2 regions of the Novosphingobium sp. BL-A-28-Hi1-0D genome follow, and region 1 is predicted to be linked to the other one. Evidence: predicted binding sites of a transcription regulator. Region 1 holds the regulator's gene; the other holds the start of a gene.
What was found. The regulator LexA, encoded in region 1, represses DNA repair genes until DNA is damaged. The targets are predictions, from matches to a motif close to GTTCCNCNCTTGTTCT.
Positions count from the first base shown of each region.

Region 2: uvrA (excinuclease ABC subunit UvrA) is a predicted target of LexA. The motif match lies at 1,791-1,806, and genes of this name have one in related genera.

Region 1 is NZ_CM145502.1:3,324,441-3,328,800, reverse strand. Features, by position in the region: gene ACZ1JW_RS16060 (ComEC/Rec2 family competence protein) at 1-1,287, shown strand, start outside; gene ACZ1JW_RS16055 (energy transducer TonB) at 1,254-1,922, opposite strand; gene lexA (transcriptional repressor LexA) at 2,179-2,877, opposite strand; gene ACZ1JW_RS16045 (molybdopterin molybdotransferase MoeA) at 2,935-4,140, opposite strand; gene moaC (cyclic pyranopterin monophosphate synthase MoaC) at 4,151-4,360, opposite strand, start outside.
Region 2 is NZ_CM145502.1:2,435,575-2,439,934, reverse strand. Features, by position in the region: gene uvrA (excinuclease ABC subunit UvrA) at 1-1,780, opposite strand, end outside; gene ACZ1JW_RS11995 (hypothetical protein) at 2,020-2,388, shown strand; gene ACZ1JW_RS11990 (transferrin-binding protein-like solute binding protein) at 2,407-3,966, opposite strand.

The sequences.
Region 1 (4,360 bases):
GCCGCCTTGGCCGGGGCGCTTGCGGGCCTCGCCTACACCTTGCTCACGGGAGCCGAAGTTCCGACGATCCGCTCCTGCATCGGGGCGCTGCTGGTCCTCGCTGCACTGGCGCTCGGACGTGACCCCCTTTCTCTGCGCATGGTCGCGGTTGGTGGACTTGTCGTGATGCTGTTCTGGCCCGAAGCCGTGCTCGGCCCCAGTTTCCAGATGAGCTTTGCCGCGGTGATCGCGATCATCGCCTTCCACTCAAGCGCGCCCGTGAAGGCCTTCCTGACCGGCGAACACCACGGCCCGCTCGTGCGCATGGCGCGCAGCCTGATTCTCCTGCTGGTCACCGGTTTGGTCATCGAACTCGCCCTGATGCCGATCGGCCTGTTCCACTTCCACCGCGCAGGTGTCTACGGTTCGCTGGCCAACGTCATCGCCATCCCGCTGACCACCTTTGTCACCATGCCGCTGATCGGTACCGCCCTGATGCTGGATCTTGGGGATGCGGGCGCCCCGGTCTGGTGGCTTGTCGGCAAGTCGCTCGACCTGCTGCTGGCGCTGGCGCACTTTGTCGCGGGACAGCCCGGCGCCGTCACGATGCTGCCGCCAGTTGCACCTTGGACCTTCATCCTCTTCCTGTCCGGGATGCTCTGGCTGGCACTTTGGACTGGGCGGGTCCGGCTGTGGGGCCTCGCTCCAACAGGCCTTGCGCTCGTTGCCATGGCCCTCACGCCGACGCCCGACATTCTTGTCACCGGCGATGGTCACCACGTCGGGATCACCGGTGCGGGGAACGACCTGATCGTACTGCGCATGGGGCGCGGCGAATACATGCGCGACAACCTGCTCGAACTGGCAGGAATGGAAGGCGAGTTGCGCCCGCTGGACGCGTGGCGCGAGGCTAGATGCAACGACGACTTTTGCGTCGCCCGATTGCTGCGCGGCGGGAGGCGCTTCACTCTCCTGATTACACGCAGCCGCAACTATATCGACGATCTTGCACTCGCCGCTGCATGCGAGCGCGCCGACATCGTTGTCGCCGACCGCCGCCTGCCGTTCTCCTGCCGACCAAGGATGCTTAAGGCCGACCGGACCTACCTCGCCACGACCGGCGGCCTGTCGATCAACCTGTCCAGCGGCCACATCCGCACTGTGGCTGAGACGCAAGGCCTGCAAGGCTGGTACCGTTGGCCCGAACCCCGCCCTGACCGAGGTAAGGGACCGGGGCCTGTCGTGGAGAAGTCAACAGGCCCCGGCTCATCAGGTCACGGCAGGACCCAGCGCACCGAGCCGCTGTAGCTCCCGCTCGTCGGCATGCCATCGCCACCGAGTGCCGGGACGAAACGGGCGCGAGCGCTTACCTTGGCGCAAGTTGCCGCATCGAGATCCGCCGAACCGCTCGATCCGGTGATCTCGCAACCCGTCACCTTGCCATCGGCTCCGATGGTCAGGCGGAACCGCGTGAGCCCCTCGCGCTCCTCGCGAATTGCGGCGCTGGGATAGTCGCGATCCGAAACCCACGATCCGGGCGAGCCCTTCGGGGCCGCTGAACGCAACGCAAAGCTTGCCGAGGGCGAGGGCTTTACGTCAGGCGGCGTAAGAGGTCCGATGTCGACAGGTGCGATCGGGGTAATGTCCACCGGACGGATGCCGATGCCGGGATCGACCGGGCCTAGCGAGATATCCGGCTTGGGCGCGACCAGCGGGCGGGTCTCCGGCTTGATCGCTGGCTTGATGTCAGGTGGCGGCGCGATCGGTGTCACCGTTACCTCGTCGTCCTTCCACTGCTGCGCGACCAGCCGGTCCTTGATGATATGAACCATGCCGCTCGCGAAGCCCGAAGCGATGGCCCAGATCGCTACCCCGTGGAGCAGGCCCACCGCGATGAAGGTCTGCGTCTGCCGGCGTCTCGTATTTTCAACTGCATAAGCCATTGGCAACACCTCTTCCGTTGCCGACGCCCCATCTGATGGCAGGCCGTCCCGGAAGGGGCGCCCCGTGCGGGGCATTCGGTAACAACGGAAACTACACCTGCGAAGCCGTGCGTGCCAGAAAAATCTCAACCAAATTGATTGATATTAGGCATAGCGGATTGGCAGAGTAAGAAAAGCCGCTCGCGAGTTACCCCGCGAACGGCCCTTTTCATTTCGAGAACGCTCGATCGCCGCGAACCGGCGGCGGACTGCGTCGTCAGTGATACCGCCGCAGCAACCCGGCCAGCTTGCCCTGCACGGCCACTTCGTCCGGCCGGTAGAACTGCGGATCATAGGCCGAGTTGGCCGGATCGAGCCGGATCATGCCCTTCTCGCGATGCAGATACTTCAGCGTCGCTTCCTCGCCCCGCACCAGCGCCACGACGATTTCGCCGTCGCGCGCGATGTCGGTCTTGCGGACAAGCGCATAGTCGCCGTCGAAAATCCCCGCCTCGACCATCGAGTCCCCTGAAACCTCGAGTGCGTAATGCTCACCTGCACCGAGCAGTGCAGCGGGAACGGGGAGAGTGGCGGTGGTTTCCAAGGCCTCGATCGGCACACCTGCCGCGATCTTGCCGTGGAGCGGCAGTTCGATCACGTCGTTCGCCGGAGCAGGTGCAACCTTTGCCGCCGGGCGCAGCGGTGTCACGACAGCGCTGGCTGCAACAGGTTCGCGCGCCAGAGCAGGCTTGCTCACCGCACTGTCAGGCTGGCGCAGCACTTCGAGCGCGCGGGCGCGATTGGGCAGACGGCGGATGAAGCCGCGTTCCTCAAGCGCCGAGATCAGGCGGTGGACGCCGGACTTTGACTTGAGATCGAGCGCCTCCTTCATTTCCTCGAACGAGGGGGAAATGCCGGATTCCTCCAAACGGACCTGAATGAAAGAGAGCAGTTCATGCTGCTTGCGCGTCAACATTGGCGGTTCTCCGCAGGTGAACGAATGCGGAACGGATAAGCAACCAATTACGACTCGTCAAGCAATTCCACCATTCTCGAGCAGGTAAACCGGAACATCCGTTCCTGCGGCTTTCGCCGCCGCTCCTGCTTCGCGCATGACCAGCGCGTTGGCGCGCGACAGCGGCGAGAGAGCGCCTGAATCCTGCAGCGAATCGAGGCTCACGCTTGCGCCGTCCCACCGCGCGCGCAGGAACTCCATCCGGCTTCCGCCCGCTGCCATCGGCGTCGCGAGGCGCGAGGGGATCGCGCGCGGCAGCGCATCGCGCGCGCCCAACCCTGCACGCAGCAGCGGCAACATGAACAGGAACGCGGTGACAAAGGCTGAAGCGGGATTTCCGGGCAGGCCGAGTATGATCTGGGATCCCCGCGTCGCCACCAGCAGGGGCTTGCCCGGCTTGATACCCACGCGCCAGAAATCGATCGACGCGCCCACCGACTCCAGCGCCGGACGGACCAGATCATGATCGCCGACCGATGCCCCGCCGCTGGTAACGATCACGTCGGCCTCCCGCTCGGCATCGAAAGCGCGGGCCAAGGCATTGAGATCATCGGCGACCGGGCCGCGATGGCGGACGTCGACCGGAAGCCCGCCGACCATTGCGCAGAGCATCGGGCCGTTGCTGGCGGGCAATTGGTGCAGTGCGGGCAGATGCCCCGGCGCGACGAGCTCGTCACCGCTGTCGATCACCGTGAGGCGCAGTCTGCGGCGGACCGGCAGGTGCGCGTGGCCTCCCGCGATGGCGAGCGCGATCTGAGCGGGGCCAATGCGCAGGCCCGCCTCGATCAGTACGGCGTCTTCAGCGAAGTCCATGCCGGCCGGGCGAACGTGGCGGATGGGCGGAACCGGTGGCTCGCCGGTGAGTCTCAGGAAATCGCCATCGCGCGCAGCATCTTCCTGCAACAGCACCATATCCGCGCCATAGGGCACGACAGCGCCAGTGCTGATCCGCACGGCTTCGCCTGTGCCCACCACGCCGCCAAACGGATGCCCCGCCGCGCTCTCCCCGATAACGCGCCACGGTCCCGGAAGTTCGGCGCTGCGCAAGGCATAGCCATCCATCGCCGAGACTGGCGCGGCAGGTTGGGTGCGTCGGGCGTGAAGGTCTGCCGCAAGATAGTGGCCAAGGCACTCGGTGACCGCCCGGTGCTCCACCCCCAGCGACGGCGCCAGCGCCAGCAGGCGCGCTTGCGCCTCGGCGAGGGGGAGGGGCGGTGTTCTCATGCGCCGGTGCTCATTCACCTGCGCGCCAGGTGCCGGATTTGCCGCCGCGCTTCTCGATCAACCGCACCGTTTCGATGACCATGCCCTTGTCCAGAGCCTTGGCCATGTCGTAGATCGTCAACAGGGCAAGGCTGACGGCCGTCAGAGCCTCCATCTCCACCCCGGTGCGCCCTGTGAGCGAGGCAGTGGCCGTGCATTCGATGCCGCCGTCGACCAGCGC
Region 2 (4,360 bases), 890 kb from region 1:
CGCCGTGGACGCCCGCGCCGGGGCCGAGATCGACGACGTGATCGGCGGTGCGGATGGCGTCCTCGTCATGCTCGACCACGATCACGGTGTTGCCGAGATCGCGCAGGCGCTTGAGGGTTTCGAGCAGGCGGTCGTTGTCGCGCTGGTGGAGGCCGATGCTCGGTTCGTCGAGCACGTAGAGCACGCCCGAGAGGCCGGAGCCGATCTGGCTGGCGAGGCGGATGCGCTGGCTCTCGCCGCCCGAGAGGGTGCCGGAGGTGCGATCGAGGTTGAGGTAATCGAGGCCGACGTTGTTGAGGAAGCCGAGGCGCTCGTTGATTTCCTTGAGGATGGCCTTGGCGATCTGGCTCTGCTGGCTGGTGAGCTTTTCATCGAGCGCGCCGTACCATTCGACCGCGGCAGCGACGGAGAGGCGGGTGATGGAGGAGATATCGGCGCCTGCGACCTTGACGCTGAGCGCCTCGGGCTTGAGGCGCTTGCCTTCGCAGGTCTCGCAGGCCTGAGCGGTCTGGAACTTGGACAGCTCCTCGCGCATCCAGGCGCTCTCGGTCTGCAGCATGCGGCGGTTGAGGTTGCCGATCACGCCTTCGAAGGCCTTCTGGACGGTGTAGGACTTCTTGCCGTCAATGAAGGTGAGCGGCACGGCCTTGCCGGCGGTGCCATAGAGGATGACAATCTTGACCTCGGGGGAGAGCTGGTCCCACGGCGTATCGAGGCTGAAGCCGAAATGCGCGGCGAGGCTGGCGAGGACCTGCATGTAATAGGGCGACGGCGGGTTGCTCTTGGCCCAGGGGACGACGGCGCCCTGCTTCAGGCTTAGGTTCTCGTTCGGGACGACGAGCTGCGGATCGAACAGGAGCTTTTCGCCAAGGCCGTCGCATGCCGGGCACGCGCCCTGGGGGGCGTTGAACGAGAAGAGGCGCGGTTCGATGGACTCGATGGTGAAGCCGCTGACGGGGCAGGCGAACTTTTCGGAGAAGACGATGCGGTTGGGCGGGAGGCCGGTGCGCTTCATGCCGCCCTTGCCTTTCGCCTCTTCCTCACGGCCGGGAACGGGGCCATCGGCGAGATCGACGTAGGCGAGGCCGTCGGCCAGCTTGAGGGCCTGTTCGAAGCTGTCGGCGAGGCGGGTCTGGATGCCGTCACGTACGGCGATGCGGTCGACCACCACCTCGATGTCGTGCTTGAGCTTCTTGTCGAGCGCGGGGGCGTCCTCGATGGGCATCATTTCGCCGTTGATGCGGACGCGGGTGTAGCCGGCCTTCTGCCATTCGGCGAGTTCGCGGCGGTATTCGCCCTTGCGGCCGCGCACGACGGGGGCGAGGAGATAGGCGCGGGTGCCTTCGGGCAGGGCCATGACGCGGTCGACCATCTGCGACACGGTCTGCGCCGAGATCGGCTCCCCGGTGGCGGGGCTGTAGGGGATGCCGACGCGCGCCCAGAGCAGGCGCATGTAGTCATAGACTTCGGTGACCGTCGCCACGGTGGAGCGCGGGTTGCGGCTGGTGGTCTTCTGCTCGATGCTGATGGCGGGCGAGAGGCCGTCGATATGCTCGACATCGGGCTTCTGCATCATCTCGAGGAACTGGCGCGCATAGGCCGACAGCGATTCCACGTAGCGGCGCTGGCCCTCGGCATAGATCGTATCGAACGCGAGGCTGGATTTGCCGGAGCCCGACAGGCCGGTGATGACGATCAGGCTGTCGCGCGGGAGATCGATGTCGATCCCCTTGAGATTGTGTTCACGAGCGCCGCGGACGGAAATGGTAGTGAGAGACATGCGCGGCGGTGTTCCATATTTGTTCGATTGAGGCAAGGCCCCCTGCCCTGCGTCTCCGCATGTGGGGAGCGCGGGGGTGCGGTGCAATACGGGCTTTGGGGGAAAGCCTGCAGTGTCGGAGTGGCAATGGCGACGAAGCGGGTCGGCAACGCGGCAGGTTGCCAACGGTTCGGCGCAAGGCGGATTGTCGCAAGTCGTGTCCGGAGCGATCAAGTCTTCATAACATGAGGGTCTGGGACATGAAGACGGGGACTATCCTTGGCGCGCTGGTGATGGCGCTGGTTGCGGTGCCGAGCGTGGCGCTGGCCGACGATCCCTATGACCCACAGATGCGCACACAGGCGGCACGGGAACGGGACCGCGCCATTATCCGCAAGCTCAACCAGCAGGAACTGGCCAGGGTGCGCGAGCGCGATGCGCGTTATGCGCAAGGGTGGGCGGCGTGGAAGGCGCACAAGGGGCGCGAGCATAACGAGCGGATGGCGGATCGCCGTGATGACGAACGTGACCGTGCCGATGCACGCGACGATTACGAGCAGCGCATGGCCGAGTGGCGGCGCGCCGTCGCAGCTTGTCGCGAAGGTCGCTACGAGTACTGCGAGCGGTAAGTATGGCGTGCGCGTTGGTCAGGGCACGAGCTTGCCCAAGACCACACCCTGAGCCGACAGCACCGGATTGAAGCCCGACGAGTCCGTAAAGTGGACGTCCGTGATGCGGAACTGGAATTGCCCGCCCAGTTCAACTCCATCAGGTCCATAGAATAACCCGGACATGGAGCCCACCTTCGCGTTGTTTTGCGAAAGATCGGACAGGAAACTCCGTCCTGATGCGAAACCGCTCGTGAAGACTATGGGATCGTATGCAAGCGATTGCCCGGTGGTGCGATTGATCAGGATCGGCAGCATCGAACCTTCGAAGGTGCTTGCATCGAAGTTCACGAGAAACGTGGCAGATCCCCTTAGATCCTTCCGGACTTGGGGACTTAGGCCGGCAAGGGCATCGCCATAGATCTGCGCATTGTAGGTTGCCTTGCCGTTCCGGGGGCTGTCGAGGATTGTCGGGCCAGTAACGCCCATGACCGCGAAATACGACTGTTCAATCGTTCCCGATCCCGACGAGATCGTCTTCCTGAAATTGCCGAAGGTCGTATAGGACAACTTGATGTCCGGATTGGTACTACCGGGATTGAACAGCTTGAGCTGCTCTGTCCCATCCGCGACGGTTCTGCGGTATACGGTATAGCGCGCATCGGACTCTGCAGACACAATGTCCTTGGCAGCGAGACTAACCTGTTCCGATGAGCCGGGCATGTAAGTATAGGAGCCGTCTATAACGCGGAACTGCACCTTGGCACCCTGTGTCTCGAACAGCACATCGTAAGGGAGGTCAGGAATGAACCGGTAGAGTTCGGCGGTCGGTCCGGCATTGCCAATCATGAAGCCGACAAAGGCAGCGCGGTTGTCTGGCGACTGACCTTGGAATGTGGCCCCAACTTCGTTGCCGGACGGGCCATAGAAGGCTCCCTCCCATTTTGCTGCCACACCTCCGAGCGTGAAGTCGCCATTAAAGCTGCTGGAACCGGAAGTGATGCGGGAACTCCCGGTCCATTCGGGACCTTCCTGATCGGCGTTGTCATAAATGCGCGTCTGGCGAGCGAGCCCCTGCGTCCGGATAAGGCCGGTCGCGAAGTCCACAACGACCACGCCGGACCCCCTGAGACGATATGCCGTATCCGTGACGAGCGTGCCGAACAGGAAAGTGCCGAAAAGCGCCTTGCCAGTCGTTGGAACCTGCGACGCTCTCGATGGGTAACCGTAGGTAAAGGCAAGATCGGTGGCAGACACCTGGCCAGAACCGCTTACCAACTTTTCGTAGAGTCCGCCTCCAACATAACTGCAGCAGGTTCCTCCGGAGTTGCTCGTCAGGAAAAGGTTTTCCGAAGTGTTGCCGGTTACCTTGCGAAACTCAACCTGACGAAGCCCGGAAGCGATCACATCCGATCGCGAGAAGGACTGATTCACCCCATCGCCCGAGATGCGATAGCCGCCGGTTGCTGCGTCATAGGAAATGGCGAGGGTCGTCTTGGCAGCGTTGGCCTGCGTGGTCTGACCCGTGTCGGAACTCACCACAGTCTGAAGCTTCGCCGCAACATTGGCGAAGGATTCTGAGACCTTGAGATCGTTCAAGGAAGTGTTTGCAGGCGTAGGCGTAGGCGTAGGCGTAGGCGTAGGCGTAGGCGTAGGCGTAGGCGTAGGCGTCGGTGTGGGCGTGGGCGTGGGCGTAGGCGTAGGCGTCGGTGTGGGCGTGGGCGTGGGCGTGGGCGTGGGCGTTGGCGTCGGCGTGGGCGTCGGCACGGGTGTGGGCGTGCTGCTGACGCCGCCGCCGCCGCAGGAGGCCAGCATGAGGGCGAGCGTGGTGGTGGCCGTTGCGGCCAGGATCTTGCGGTTCACGGTTGCCCCCGTTGCTGGCCCGAATCCCTGTGTCCGGACACCATATCGGAGGAAGAAATAGCCAGAAGCGATGGAAATCGCGAACGCCTATTTGGGGTAATTATGTGATTTTTATCACATTTCTAGGGTG